2 regions of the Actinoplanes sp. NPDC051513 genome follow, and region 1 is predicted to be linked to the other one. Evidence: riboswitches for the same ligand, from Rfam matches in the RefSeq annotation. Region 1 holds a riboswitch; the other holds the start of a gene.

Region 1 (7,390 bases):
GAAGGCCATGTGAACCGCGATCCATGCGCTTTTGACAATCATTATCATTGTCGGGGACAGTGGATGGTATGCCCCGTGCCCTGCTCGCCGTGCTCCTGACGCTCGCCGTCGCCGCCGGTTGCGCCGGGCGTGCCTCCGCGAACGGCTTCACCGGCGGGAAGCTCAACGTCGTCACGGCGTTCTACCCGTTGCAGTTCCTCAGCGAGCGAATCGGGGGCGACGCGGTGACCGTCACGAATCTCACCAAACCGGGTGCCGAGCCGCACGACGTCGAGCTCAACCCCCGCCAGGTCGCCCAGGTCGCCGACGCGGGCCTCGCGGTCTACCTCGAGGGTTTCCAGCCGGCCGTCGACGCCGCCGTCGCCCAGGAGGCCAAGGGCCGCTCGTTCGACGTGGCGAGCGTGGTTGATCTGGTCCCGTTCAAACCCGGCAGCGACGAGAGCGGCCTGGATCCGCACGTCTGGCTCGATCCGTTCCGATTCTCGACGATCGCCGGCAAGCTGGGCGACCGCCTGGCCGAGGCGGATCCCGCGCACGCCGCCGACTATCGCGCCCGGGCCGGTCAAGTTCAAGATCAACTTCAAGATCTCGATGACGCGTACGTCAAGAGCCTGGCCAGCTGTGCGCGACACGAGCTCGTCACCAGCCACGAAGCGTTCGGTTACCTGGCATCCCGGTACGGGCTCACCCAGATCGGCATCACCGGCATCTCCCCCGAGGCCGAGCCGTCCCCGCGCCGCCTCGCCGAGGTCGCGGCCGAGGCCCGGGCCACCGGCACCACCACGATCTTCTTCGAGACGCTGGTGAGCCCCAAGGTCGCCGAGACCATCGCGCGCGAGGTCGGCGCCAAGACCGCCGTGCTCGACCCGCTCGAGGGCCTGACCGACAGGAACGCCGACTACTTCACCGTCATGCGGGCCAACCTGGCCGCGCTCACCACGGCATTGGGGTGCACCTCATGAGCGTCGTCGACGTACGCCATCTCGCCGTCGGCTACGACGGCCGCGAGATCCTGCACGACGTCTCGCTGTCGGTGCGCGGCGGTGAGGTGGTGGCGATCCTCGGCGCCAACGGCTCCGGCAAGTCGACGCTGATCCGCACGATCCTCGGCCTGGTCCCGTCCGCGCGCGGCGAGATCGACCTGTTCGGCACCGCCCAGCGCAAGTTCCGCGACTGGGCCCGGGTCGGTTACGTGCCGCAGCGCCTCGGCGCCGGCTCCGGGGTCCCCGCCACCGTCGGCGAGATCGTCGCCTCCGGCCGGCTGGCCCGCCGCGGCATCTTCCGCCCGTCCGGCGCCGCCGACAAGAGGGCGGTCCGCGAGGCGCTGACCGCCGTCGGCCTGCTCGACCGCATCGGCGACCCGGTCGCCACCCTCTCCGGTGGCCAGCAGCAGCGCACGCTGATCGCCCGCGCCCTGGCCGGCCGGCCCGACCTGCTGGTGCTCGACGAGCCGACCGCGGGTGTCGACGCCGCCAGCCAGGAGGCGTTCGCCGCGGCGCTCGGCGAGTTCGCGGCCCGCGGCGGCACGATCCTGCTGGTCGCGCACGAGCTCGGCCCGCTGCGTCCGCTGATCGACCGGGCGATCGTCGTGCACGAGGGACAGATCGCGCACCAGGGCGTCCCGCCCGAGCCGGCCGGACACCACGCCGACCCCGACCACGACCACACGCACCCGCACGCCGCGCCGGAGAAGGCCAAGATCTGCGTGGCGCCGACGGACCGCATCACGGCGGGATAATGCCCGTCCGACCACCCCGCCGCCACCCTTGAAAGGACTGAAGTCATATCGACCTTTTCGTGTACGACTTCATGATCCGCGCCCTGATCGGCGCGCTGGTGATCGGCCTGGCCGCCCCCGCGCTCGGCATCTACCTGGTGCAGCGCCGGCTGTCGCTGATCGGCGACGGCATCGGCCACGTGGCGCTGACCGGCGTCGGCGTCGGCCTGCTGCTGCACCACTCCCCCGTGATCAGCGCGGTGATCGTCTCGGCGGCCGGCGCGGTCGGCATCGAGCTGATCCGCCAGCGCGGCCGCACCTCCGGCGACCTGGCGCTGGCGCTGCTGTTCTACGGCGGCATCGCGGGCGGCGTGGTGCTGGTCGGCCTCTCCGACGACAGCAGCAACGCCAACCTGATGCAGTACCTCTTCGGCTCGCTGATCACGACGTCGCCCGAGGACCTCGTGGTGATCACCGTGCTGGGCGCGGCCGTGCTGCTGGCGATGACCGTGTTCCGGCCGGCGCTGTTCGCGATCTCCAACGACGAGGAGTACGCGCGGGTCAGCGGCCTGCCGGTGCGCACCCTCAACCTGCTGATGGCGGTGACGACCGCGGTGACGGTGACGATCGCCATGCGTACGGTCGGATTGTTGCTCGTCTCCGCGCTGATGGTCGTCCCGGTCGCCGCCGCCCAGCAGGTCACCCGGGGTTTCCGCAGCACCATGGGCCTGGCCATGGTGATCGGCCTCGGCGCCGCCGCCGCGGGCGTGGCCGTCTCGGCCGAGATCGACACCGCCCCCGGCGCCACCACCGTGATCCTCGCGCTGGGCGTCTTCGTGGCGCTCTCGATCGGCGTGGGCGCCGTCCGTGCGGTCCGCCGGCGCGCCGCGCACCAGCCACGGGAGGTGGAGCCACCCGATGTCGTCCTGCAGAGTTGACCGGTGCCACGCGATAAATTGGCGGGGACGATGACGACGACCGGGTACGAGGCCTACGAGTCGGCCGGGGAGCTGCTTCGCGCTCTCTCCGCGCCGATCCGTGTCGCGATCGTCGCCGAGCTCGGCGTGGGAGAGCGCTGCGTGCACGAGCTCGTCGAGAAGCTGGGCGCGCCCCAGCCCCTCGTCTCCCAGCACCTTCGGGTGCTGCGGGGCGCCGGGGTGGTGCGGGGTGCGCGGCGCGGCCGCGAGATCGCATACTCCCTGGTGGACGATCATGTCGCGCACATCGTCGCCGACGCCGTCAGTCACGCGAGGGAGGTCAGACCGTGAACGCGGACACGAGCGCGCAGCGGAACACGAAACAGCGCAGCGCGGTCAGCGCGGCGCTGAACGACGCCGAGGGCTTCAACAGCGCCCAGGACCTGCACGCCAAGCTGCGCGAGCGGGGCGAGCGGGTCGGCCTGACCACGGTCTACCGCACGCTGCAGGGCCTCGCCGACGCCGGCGAGATCGACGTCATGCGCCCGCCCGGCGGCGAGCACCTCTACCGCCGGTGCAGCCAGGGCCATCACCACCACCTGGTGTGCCGGGCCTGCGGGCGGGCCGTCGAGGTGGAGGGCCCGGCCGTCGAGTCGTGGGCCGACCGGATCGCCTCGCAGAACGGTTTCGTCGACGTGTCGCACACCGTCGAGATCTTCGGCACCTGCCCGGAGTGCGCCGCCAAGCGCTGATCTTCTCCACATGGGACGCTTCTCCGCGTGAAGCTTTACGCCGAGCGGCTCCCCACCGCCATCCGCCAGCTGCTCACCGACATCGTCGTGGTGGTCTGGGTCTACCTGTGGATCAGGGCGGGCCTCTGGGTCAACGACATGGTCGAGAAACTCGCCGTCCCCGGCCAGAAGCTGCAGAGCGCCGGCGGCGGCATAGCCGACAACCTCGCCGACGCCGGCAGCAAGGTCAACCGGGTTCCGCTGGTCGGTGACCAGCTGGTCAAGCCGTTCAACGGTGCCGCCGACGCGGCGCGGTCCATCGCCGACGCCGGGCGGCAACAGCAGGAGATCGTCGATCAGATGGCGTGGGTCCTGGCGATCCTCGCGGTCTCCGTTCCGCTCGCGCTGGTGCTTTTCCTCTGGCTTCCGTTGCGGTTGCGGTGGATGCGCCGGGCCGGGGTGGCGTCTTCCGTACGCGCGGAGCCCGCCGGCCGCGATCTGCTGGCGTTACGCGCGCTCGCTTCGCAACCGCTCGACAAGTTGACGAAGCTGGGCCCGGACATCGCCCAGAGCTGGCGCAACGGCGACGCGGAGGCGGTGGATGCCCTCGCCGAGCTCGAGCTCAGGCGCCTGGGTCTGTCGGTGTCGGGTCGTCGCCGATGAGCTCCTCGTCCTCCTGCTCGGCGTCCTCGTCGATCCAGTTGTGCCGGTAGAGCGGGATGCCGGCCCAGAAGACGAGGAACCAGAGCGCGGCCATGATGCCGAGGACGATCGCGACCGGGCGGCTGAGCAGGTAGTCGACGATCAGGAAGATGCTGCTCACCATCGAGACCAGCAGGAACGCGAGGCCGCCGCTGACCATCCGGTGCGCGTAACGGACCAGTTCGGGCTTGCGCCCCTGGCGGAACAACGCGCGGTGGAAGGCCACCGGCGAGATGAGCATGGCGGCGGCCGCGGCCGCGGAGAGCAGCGCGACCACGTACACGTTGCGCTGGAACGGCGAGGCGTCCGGGAAGCCGGCGCTGAACGGCAGGGTGAGCAGGAACGCGAAGAGGATCTGCACGCCCGCCTGCGCGACCCGCAACTCCTGGAGCAGATCGCCGAAGTTCCGGTCCCATCGGTGCTTCTCGGTCTCGTTCCCGATCCGGCGCCGTTGCGTAGGCCTCATGCCGGCCTGATGCGGTCCAGCGCGACACCGGCCACCGACTCCGGCGCCTGCTCGGGCGCCCAGTGGCTCACCCCGCGCAGCACGACGAACTGGTAGTCGGCCTCCACCCAGTCGCGGGTGCGCAGGGCGGCGGTGCGCGCGACGACCCCGTCACGGTCGGGCCAGATGTACGTGGTCGGCACGGTGATCACCCGGACCGCGCCGAGGTCGCGCCCTTCGAGGCCGCGGTACCAGTTCAGGCCGCCGGTGAGCCGGGCCCGGTCGTCGCGCATGGCGTCCACGTACAGGGCGGCGCGGTCGCCGATCGGGCGCAGCATCGACTTGAGCGCGGTGGCGCCGCCGGCCATGAGGAAGCGCTCGGCCGCCCGCGAGCGGAACAGGGCGAAATACGCGAAGCGGGCGCGCTGGGTCGGGCGTACCCGCATCGCCAGCTGCAACGCCTTGGGGTGCGGCACCGAGATCGCGGTGAGCGAGCGCACCCGGCCGGGGTGCAGGGCGGCGAGCAGCCAGCCCACCTGCGCGCCCCAGTCGTGGCCGATCACGTGCGCCGACTCGATCCCGAGCGCGTCGAGCACGGCCACCGCGTCGGCGGCCGGCTCGGTGATCCGGTACGCCTTGACGTCGTCCGGGCGAGCCCCTGGCGAGTATCCGCGCTGGTCGAGGGCATATGTGCGGAGGCCCGCCGCGTGCAGCTTCGGGAGGATCAGGTCGAACTCGCGGTGATCCTGCGGGAACCCGTGCAGGAGCAGCACCGGCTCGCCGTCGGCCGGCCCGCCCTCGTACACGTCAAAGGTGAGCCCGCGCGCCTTGATCTCCATGTTGTTGATCACTCCCTCGCTGTCCACCCGCCAACATCGGTGTTAGCGTCATCGAAACACATGCAATGAAGATTGTTCGCGACGGCGGAGATCACGTGCGTCGCTCGCGCGATGCGCGGGTCAAGGTAGGTCGCGAACAACCTTCACCGACAGGGGAGCGCACAGCGCTGAGAGTGCGGGGTAATCCCGCAGACCCTCGTACCTGATCTGGGTAATGCCAGCGCAGGAAGCTCGGTCTTTCTCCAGCCGCGCCGCAGTGCAGCGGCGTGCGTCTCCTCCCGGTACCTACTGGGAGGCAAATCATGGCAACCACCAACTCCAACCGATGGCGCACGATCGACATCGTGATCGCCTCGATCGTCGCGGTCGCGTTCGGCGTCATCTTCTGGGCGTGGAACCTGCTCTGGAACGGGCCCGCCGACGCCATCCCGCTGCCCGGCCGGGCCGTGCTCTACGGTATGTGGCTGGTCCCGGCCGTGCTCGGCGCGCTGATCGTGCGCAAGCCCGGCGCCGCCTTCTACACCCTCACGCTCGCCTCGCTCGTCTCGGTGGCGATCGGCACGAGCTGGGGCTGGACCCTGGTCGTGCAGGGCCCACTCGAGGCGCTCGGCGCAGAGGTGATCTTCGCGGCGTTCGCGTACAAGGTCTACAACCTGCCGGTGGCGATGCTCGCCGGCGCCGGCGCCGGCATCGTGGCCTCGGTGTACGACGCGTTCGTCTGGTACCCGGGCTACTCCTGGGCCACGTTCCGCATCCCCTACATCCTGATCACCGCGGCGTCGTCGCTGGTGGTCGCCGGCATCGGCAGCCTGCTGCTGGTGCGGGCGCTGGCTCAGACGGGTGTGCTCGACCGCTTCCCGGCGGGCCGGTCGCGCGCGCTGGTGTGATCCTTGATTCCATGTGAATCATGAGTCGGGTCGAGCTACGCGGTTTCGGGTGGCGCCATGCCGGGCGCCGCGCCTGGGCGATCCGCGACGTCGACCTGACCATCGAGCACGGTGAGCGGGTGCTCCTGCTCGGTCCGTCCGGGGCCGGCAAGAGCACCCTGCTCGCGGCGCTGGCCGGGCTGCTCCCCGACGACTCGGGCGAGGCGGCCGGCAGCGTGCTGATCGACGGCGCCGACCCGCGCGAGGCCCGCGACCGGGTCGGCGTCGTCTTCCAGGACCCACAGACCCAGCTCGTGATGGCCCGCAGCGGCGACGACGTCGCGTTCGGCCTGGAGAACCGCGGGGTGCCACCGGCCGCGATCTGGCCGCGGGTCAGCGACGCGCTCGACCGCGTGGGTTTCCCGTACCCGATCACCCGCTCGACCGCGGCGCTCTCCGGCGGCGAGGCGCAGCGGCTCGCGCTGGCCGGCGTGCTCGCGCTGCGGCCCGGCCTGTTGCTGCTCGACGAGCCCACCGCCAACCTCGACCCGACCGGCGCCGCACTGGTGCGGGAGGGGATCGCCCGCTCGCGGGAGGGCGGCGACGCCACCACGCTGATCGTGGTCGAGCACCGGGTGGCCGAGGCGCTGCCGCTGGTCGACCGGGTGGTGGTGCTCGAGCCGGGCGGAGGGGTCCGGGCCGACGGCGCGGCCGAGGTGGTGTTCGCCGCGTACGGGGACCGGCTAGCCGCCGAGGGCGTGTGGGTGCCGGGCTTCGCCTTTCCGCCGCTGAAGTCGGGCACGCCGCCCGCCGAGGAGCTGATCCACGCCGAGAACGTCACGGTCGGGCGGCGGCTGCGCGTCCCGGTCTCGATGGGCGTAGGCGGCGGTGAAGTGCTGGCGGTGACCGGGCCGAACGGGGCCGGCAAGTCGACGCTCGCGCTGTTGCTGGGCGGGCTGCTCGCGCCGGCCGGTGGCACGGTGACGGCGTTCGGCGATCCGCGGCCGCCACACAAATGGAAGGCCGCGACGCTCACCCAGCGGATCGGCTCGGTGTTCCAGAACCCCGAGCATCAGTTCGTGACCGCGCGGGTCGCCGAGGAACTCGCGATCGGGCCGCGCCGGCTGGGACGAAGCGCCGCCGACATCGCGGCGACGGTGGACGAGCTGCTCG
Region 2 (7,390 bases), on a different contig from region 1:
TCGACGCGCGCTTCTCGGCGACCTTCCGGCGGTACGAGTACCGGGTCGCGGACACGCCGTGGGGGCCGGAGCCGCTGCGCCGCCACGACACGCTGGGATGGGTACGGCCGCTCGACCTCGCGCGGCTCAACGCCGCGGCCGCCGGGCTCGTGGGGGAACACGACTACGCGGCCTACTGCAAGCGGAAGGAGCACGCCACCACCGTGCGGGCGATCACGCGCCTCGACTGGCGCCGGGACCCGGACGGAGTGTGCGTGGCGACGGTGCAGGCCGACGCGTTCTGCCAGTCCATGGTGCGCAGCCTCGTGGGGGCCATGCTGACCGTGGGCGACGGCCGGCGCGGGCCGTCGTGGCCGGGGACGCTGCTGACGCTGCGGGAACGGTCGAGCGAGGTCACCGTGGCGCCGGCGCACGGGCTCACGCTGGTGGCGGTCGGCTATCCGGAGGCGGCCGAGTACGCGACGCGGGCGGACGCGACACGAAGGCTCCGGGCCTAGGCGCCGGCATCGGCGGCGCGGCGGCCCAGGACCGTGGTGCCGAGGTAGCTGTCGACGAGGTCGTCGGTGATCCGGGCCGCGTACGGGTCGTCGGCCGCGACCAGGCTGTCGTCGGGCCGATTGATCACGCAGTAGAGCAGGTAATGGCCGCGGGTGCGCCAGCCGACCTGCGCCGTCGGCAGCGCGTCGGGGTCGTGCCGGCCGGCGGGCAGGGTGGCGAGGCCGCCGTCGCCGGTCTCCACCAGGTGGCGGAGCACGTCGTCCACGTCGACGGCGCCGGCCGCGTCGGCCAGGTTGAACATTCCCGCGGTGACCCGGTAGTCGCCGTACGGCGCCACCAGGCCGGCCCGCACCACCTGGCTGCACCCGTGCTCGACGAGCAGGTCGCCGAGGTCGCCGCTGGTCGCCGAGCGGCAGTCGGCGTCGATGTGGGTCAGCGTGATCCGGTACGGGTTCGTGCCAGCGGGCCGGACCGTGCCGCTGTCCGGGAAGATCTCCTCGACCGTCAGCGGGGCCGCGTCGACCGTCCGCGAGGCGAGCATGCCGGCCGCGATCGGATCGGCGCCCGCCTCCGCGTTCCCACCGCCGTTCCGCCCGGCCAGCACGAAGAACGCGGTCAGCGAGATCAGGGCGAGCAGGATCAGCGCGGCCAGTCCGCGGACCAGGAACTGGGCGGTCCGCGGCGGCTCGCGGACGGCCCGCGGACGTGGCCGGTCGGGTGCGCGGGGCGCGCGTGAGCGTTGCCGGTCGGGTGAGCGAGCCGCGCGCGAACGGTGCTGGCCGGCGCCGCTGCTGCCGCGCCGTCCCGGTGGCCGGGCGGCGGCGATGACGCTGCCGAACAGGGCAAGTGCGCCACCGGGCGCGCGATGCTCGCGGCGTTGAGGGGTGCCGTACAGCATGCATTTCAAGCTAGGAGCGCACGGTGATCGATGGCCGCACACCATGTGCGGCACCCCGGCGCAGGTGGCGGGCCCGGCCGGCGGCAGACTTGCGGGGTGACCGCCGAGCATTATTTCAGCGCCGAGCCCACGACGCCTGCCCAGCGTGGCGAGATCGAGTTCAACGTCGCGGGGCGTGACTACCGGCTGGCCGTGGCGTCCGGCGTCTTCTCGGCCGGGCGGCTCGACCCCGGCACCGCCGTGCTGTTGCGCAAGGGCGGCCTGCCGACCGCCGCGTCCACCGGGGTGTTCCTCGACCTGGGCTGCGGGTACGGCCCGATCGCCGCGGTGCTGGCCAGCGAATCGCCGCTGGTCACCGTGTGGGCGGTCGACGTGAACTCGCGTGCCCGCGAGCTCACCGCGGAGAACGCGGCGACGCTCGGGCTGGCGAACGTCCGGGTGGCCGCGCCCGACGAGGTGCCCGGCGACGTCGTGTTCGACGAGATCTGGAGCAACCCGCCGACCCACGTGGGCAAGGCCGAGCTGCACGCGCTGATGGAGCGCTGGCTGCCGCGGCTCGCCCCGTCCGCCGTGGCCTGGCTGGTGATCAATCGGCACCTCGGCGGCGACTCGCTGCATGCCTGGCTCGTCGAACATGGTTGGCAGGTCGAGCGGGTAGCCAGCCAAAAGGGGTTCCGGGTGCTGCGGGTCTCGCGGAAAACCGGCTGACCGCGGGGCCCGTCGCCCGGGAGAATGCTGGCCCATGGGTTACGTGGATGTCGCCGGGGTGGGTTTCGTGCTGCCCGATGGCCGTGAGCTTTTCGCCGACGTGTCGTTCCGGGTCGGCGAGGGGGCCAAGGTCGCCCTGGTCGGGCCGAACGGCGCGGGCAAGACCACGCTGCTGCGGATGGTCGCCGGCGACCTGCCGACCCAGGGCGGGAGCATCGCGCGCTCCGGCGGGCTCGGCGTCATGCGCCAGTTCATCGGGATGATCGGCGACGACCGTACGCTGGAAGATCTTGCTTTGTCGCTGGTCGAGCCCGCATTGGGCGCCGCCGGTGACCGGCTCGCCGCCGCGGCCGCCAGCCTCGACGAGACCGAGCGCAGCCAGATCGCCTACGCCCACGCCATCTCCCATTGGGGTGAGGTGGGCGGATACGACGCCGAGGTGCTCTTCGACACCGTGGCCGTCGCCATCCTCGGCAAGCCGTGGGACGAGGTGCGGCCCCGGCCGGTCCGCACGCTCTCCGGTGGCCAGCAGAAACGCTTCGCGCTCGACCTGCTGCTGCGCGGGCGCGACGAGGTGCTGCTGCTCGACGAGCCGGACAACTTCCTCGACGTGCCCGGCAAGCGCTGGCTCGAGCAGCGGCTGAAGGAATCGGCGAAGTCGGTGCTGTTCGTCTCGCACGACCGCGAGCTGCTGGCCCAGACCGCCGACCGGGTGGTGGCGGTCGAGGGCGGCAGCGCCTGGACGCATCCGGGCGGGTTCGCCTCATGGCACGAGGCCCGGGTGCACCGGCACGAGAAGCTCGAGGAGAACCGGCGGCGCTGGGACGAGGAGCACCAGAAGCTGCGCGAGCTGATGCTGATGTACAAGCAGAAGGCCGCCTACAACTCCGATATGGCCTCTCGGTATCAGTCCGCCCAGACTCGGTTGCGCCGGTTCGAGGAGGCGGGCCCGCCGCCACTGCCGCCCAAGGAGCAGTCGCTGCGGATGAACCTGCGCGGCGGGCGCACCGGCAAGCGGGCGGTGATCTGCGAGCAGCTCGAGATGGACGACCTGACGTTCCCGTTCGACCTGGAGATCTGGTACGGCGACCGGGTCGCGGTGCTCGGCGCCAACGGCACCGGGAAATCGCACTTCCTGCGGCTGCTGGCGGCCGGCGGCAGCGATCCCGAGGCCGAGAACAAGCCGGTCGACGGGGCGCCGCTCGCCCACGTGGCGCACTCGGGGGTGGCGCGGCTCGGTGCGCGGGTGCGTCCGGGGCACTTCTCGCAGACGCACGATCGGCCGGAACTGCTCGAGCGGACGCTCGTCGAGATCCTCTGGCGGGGTGACGATCATCGCTCCGGGATGGACCGGGCGGGGGCGATGAAGGCGCTCAACCGGTACGAGCTGGCGGGGCAGGGCGATCAGCTCTTCGGGACGCTCTCGGGCGGGCAGCAGGCGCGGTTCCTGGTGCTGCTGCTGGAGCTGTCGGGCGCGACAGTTCTGCTGCTGGATGAGCCAACGGACAACTTGGACCTCGCCTCGGCGGAGGCGCTGGAGGAAGGGCTCAAGCAGTTCGAGGGGACGGTGATCGCGGTCACCCACGACCGGTGGTTCACCCGGTCCTTCGACCGCTTCGTGCTGTTCCAGGGGGACGGGGAAGTGATCGAGACCCCGGAGCCGGTCTGGGACGTGCGCTAGTTTTCTTCTCCCGGGCCGGTTATGGTCCGGGAGAAGACAACCCCACGGGAGTCCGGTGCACCGGGCTGAGAGGGGGGCTGATGCGGCCCCCGACCGTCGAACCTGATCCGGATCATGCCGGCGCAGGGAGGAGCGTTCGTTGTTTCCTCGTTTGCACATCGTCACCGACTCGCTCGATGTGGTGCGCGGGGCCGTGGGACACGGGCCGGTCGCGATTCAGATAAGGGTCAAGACGTCGGATCGGCTCGCCCATCAGCTGACGGTCGCGGCTCTCGAGGTCTGCCGCGCGGCCGGCGCGCTCTGCCTGGTCGATGACCGGGTGGGAGTGGCGCTCGCGGCGGGGGCCGACGGGGTGCACGTGGGAGCCGAGGATCTGCCGGTGGCCGCGGTGCGGCGGGTGCTCGGGCCGAGAGCGGTTGTCGGGGCCACCTGTCGCACGCCGGACGCCGGGCGGGCCGCGGTCGGCGACGGGGCCAGCTATCTGGGAGTGGGGCCGGCGTTTGCCACGTCCAGCAAGGACGGGCTGCCCGCGCCGTTGGGGGCGGCGGGGATCGGGGCGGTGGTCGACGCAGTGCCGGGCACGCCGGTCATCGCGATCGGCGGCATTACGGCTTCCCGGGCGGCTGAGCTGCCGGGATACGGGGTGGCGGCGATCTCGGCGATCGCCGGCGATCCGGCGGGGGCAACGGTCGCGCTGCTCACGGCGCTCGCCCCGCGTGGCGACCTCGAAGTATTGCGCGGAGGCACACTCGCGGGCGGCGCGGCCGCGAGCGCGGGCGGTGCGGGTGCAGGTGGCGCGGTCGCGAGCGCGGGCGGTGCGGGTGGCGCGGTCGCGGGTGGCGTGCGATGAGAGTCGCCGTTGTCGGGGCCGGGATCATCGGGCTTTCCATTGCCTGGCGGCTTCAGGAGCGCGGCTTCGACGTCACCGTGCTCGACAGCGGGGAGCCGGGCGCCTGGCACGTCGCGGCCGGGATGCTCGCGCCCGGCGGGGAATCGGCCTTCGAGCAGCCGGCGCTGACGCGGCTCCTCGACGAGTCCAACGAGCGGTGGCCGGCCTTCGCCGCCGCGCTCGGCGTGGACGTGGGCTATGACGACGCGGGGACGCTCGGGCTCGCGATGACGGCGGACGACCTCGCCGACGCCGCGCGGGTCTGGACCAGGCAGAAGCGTCCCCGGCTGCGTCCGTCGGAACTGCGCGGACGCGAGCCGGCATTGTCGCCGCGGGTGCGGGCCGGGGTCTACGCGCCGGCCGAGCGGCAGGTCGATCCGCGCAAGGTGGTGGCGGCCCTGCGGGAGCGGCTCGGCGGGCGGATCGTCGCGAAGCGGGTCGGCGATCTGTCCGAGGTGGACGCGGAGACCGTGGTGGTCGCGGCCGGCTGCGGCACGGCCGCGCTGACCGGGTTGCCGGTGCGGCCGGTGAAGGGGCAGGTGCTGCGGCTGCGCGGCGAGCCGGGGCTGCTGCGGCACGTGCTCGATGCGACCGTCGACGGCCGGCACGTCTATCTCGTGCCGCGGGCCGACGGCGAGATCGTGGTCGGCGCCACCCAGGAGGAACGGACCGATCGGGCGATCACCGCGGGCGGGGTGCACGACCTGCTGCACGCCGCGATCGACCTGGTCCCGGGGCTGGCCGAGTGGGAGCTGGCGGAGACGACCGTGGGCCACCGGCCGGGCACGCCGGACAACGCGCCGCTGCTCGGTCGTCTGCGGGGAAACCACATCGTGGCGGCCGGGCACCACCGCAACGGGGTACTGCTGGCCCCGATCACGGCCGATCTCATCGCCGGGCTGGTCGCCGGCGAGGAAGACCCATTGCTCGATCACTTCGCGCCGGGGAGGTTCTGATGCGGTTGACGGTCAACGGACGGGAGCTCATCGAGACCAGCGGGGACGACCTGTCGGTTGCCGCCCTGGTCGAGCGGCTCACCGAGGCGCGCCGGGGCGTCGCGGTGGCGGTCAACGGGACCGTCGTGCCGCGGTCGACGTGGGAGACGAGCCGGCTTGCCGACGGGGACGCGGTCGAGGTGCTCACCGCGGCGCAGGGGGGGTGACGATGCTGTTCGGGGAATCTCGGCTCATCCTCGGCACCGGCGGCGCGAACAGCCTCGCAGCCCTCGAGGAGGCGATCCGGGCGTCGGAGACCGAGCTGGTCACCGTGGCGCTGCGCCGGGTCGACGCGGCCGGTCCGGGCCTGCTGCCGATGCTCGACCGGCTCGGCGTGCGGGTGCTGCCGAACACGGCCGGCTGCTACACGGCCGGCGATGCGATCAAGACGGCCCACCTGGCCCGCGACGCCTTCGAGACCGACCTGATCAAGCTCGAGGTGATCGGCGACGAGCGGACGCTGCTGCCCGACGGGGTGGAGCTGCTGAAGGCGGCCGAGCAACTGGTGACCGACGGTTTCACGGTGCTGCCGTACACCAGCGACGACCCTATCCTGGCCCGCCGGCTGGCCGACGTGGGCTGCGCCGCGGTGATGCCGGCCGGCTCGCCGATCGGTTCCGGCCTCGGCATCTCCAACCCGCATCACATCCGGTTGATCCGCCGGTCGGTGGAGATCCCGGTGGTGCTGGACGCCGGCATCGGCACGGCGTCGGACGCGGCGCTGGCGATGGAGCTGGGCTGCGACGCGGTCCTCATCGCGAGCGCGATCACCCGGGCCGACGATCCGGCGGGAATGGCGGCGGCGATGCGGCACGCGGTGACCGCGGGGCGTCTCGCCTACACGTCGGGGCGGATTCCCCGGCGCTTCCACGCGGTGGCATCCACTTCGGACGAGGGTCTGGCGCAATGGTGACGCCGAGCGGTCTGGTGCTGCTGACCGATCGGCGGCTCGCCTCCGGCTCGCTTCTGACGGTGGTCGCGCGGGCGGTCCGCGGCGGCGTCGCGTGGGTCATTCTCCGGGAGAGAGATCTGCCGTACGCCGACAGGCGGGCGCTCGCGGTCTCGCTGCGGGACCTCCTGCCGCCGGGCCGGCTCATCGTCGCGGGGCCCGACCCGCTGGGCGCGGACGCCGTGCACCTGGCGGAGGCGGACCCGCTGCCGGCGGCCGACGTCGCGCTGGTCGGCCGTTCGTGCCACGACACCCCGCGACTGTCCATCGAGGACTACGTGACCCTGTCGCCGGTCTATCCGACGCTGTCGAAGCCGGGCTACGGGCCGGCGCTGGCTCCGGAGCGGGCGGCCGAGCTTGCGGGCGACGTGCCGTGGCTCGCGCTGGGCGGGATCGACACGCCCGCACGAGCGGCAGCGTGCGCGGCGGCCGGGGCTCGGGGCATCGCGGTGATGGGCGCGGTGATGCGCGCCGTGGACCCGGAGCAGGTGTCGCGGGATCTGGCGTCCGCCTTCGGGCGGGCGCGCACGGCCCGCGCGGTCCGAAGCGTCGACTCCTCGTCCGATGTGGAGGAAAACTCCGCGGCGGAGCCCGATTCCGCGGCGGAGCCCGATTCCGCGGCGGAGCCAGATTTCACGGTGGGGCCCGACGCCGCGGCGGGGCCAGATTTCGCGGCGGAGCCCGACGCCGCGGACGACCTGGTGGTGGGGCCGCAATGACGCCGCCGGTGGTGCTGACCATCGCCGGGTCGGACTCCGGTGGGGGAGCGGGG

The links. Region 1 has a riboswitch for thiamine pyrophosphate ahead of ACIA5D_RS35830 (ECF transporter S component). Riboswitches for the same ligand answer to the same signal wherever they lie in the genome.
Region 2: linked by a shared signal. The riboswitch ahead of ACIA5D_RS10780 (thiamine phosphate synthase) and the one ahead of ACIA5D_RS35830 (ECF transporter S component) in region 1 are both predicted to bind thiamine pyrophosphate.

Annotation. Positions count from the first base shown of each region.
Region 1 is NZ_JBITDW010000016.1:71,760-79,149, forward strand. Features, by position in the region: gene ACIA5D_RS35785 (DUF6703 family protein) at 1-13, shown strand, start outside; gene ACIA5D_RS35790 (metal ABC transporter substrate-binding protein) at 69-962, shown strand; gene ACIA5D_RS35795 (metal ABC transporter ATP-binding protein) at 959-1,738, shown strand; gene ACIA5D_RS35800 (metal ABC transporter permease) at 1,786-2,655, shown strand; gene ACIA5D_RS35805 (ArsR/SmtB family transcription factor) at 2,686-2,985, shown strand; gene ACIA5D_RS35810 (Fur family transcriptional regulator) at 2,982-3,386, shown strand; gene ACIA5D_RS35815 (hypothetical protein) at 3,414-4,028, shown strand; gene ACIA5D_RS35820 (DUF6328 family protein) at 3,988-4,533, opposite strand; gene ACIA5D_RS35825 (alpha/beta fold hydrolase) at 4,530-5,351, opposite strand; TPP riboswitch at 5,493-5,598, shown strand; gene ACIA5D_RS35830 (ECF transporter S component) at 5,654-6,238, shown strand; gene ACIA5D_RS35835 (ABC transporter ATP-binding protein) at 6,259-7,390, shown strand, end outside.
Region 2 is NZ_JBITDW010000003.1:157,232-164,621, forward strand. Features, by position in the region: gene truA (tRNA pseudouridine(38-40) synthase TruA) at 1-497, shown strand, start outside; gene ACIA5D_RS10765 (hypothetical protein) at 494-1,396, opposite strand; gene ACIA5D_RS10770 (class I SAM-dependent methyltransferase) at 1,493-2,104, shown strand; gene ACIA5D_RS10775 (ABC-F family ATP-binding cassette domain-containing protein) at 2,139-3,785, shown strand; TPP riboswitch at 3,820-3,931, shown strand; partial or broken gene ACIA5D_RS10780 (thiamine phosphate synthase) at 3,925-4,494, shown strand; gene thiO (glycine oxidase ThiO) at 4,632-5,630, shown strand; gene thiS (sulfur carrier protein ThiS) at 5,630-5,836, shown strand; gene ACIA5D_RS10795 (thiazole synthase) at 5,839-6,582, shown strand; gene ACIA5D_RS10800 (thiamine phosphate synthase) at 6,576-7,337, shown strand; gene thiD (bifunctional hydroxymethylpyrimidine kinase/phosphomethylpyrimidine kinase) at 7,334-7,390, shown strand, end outside.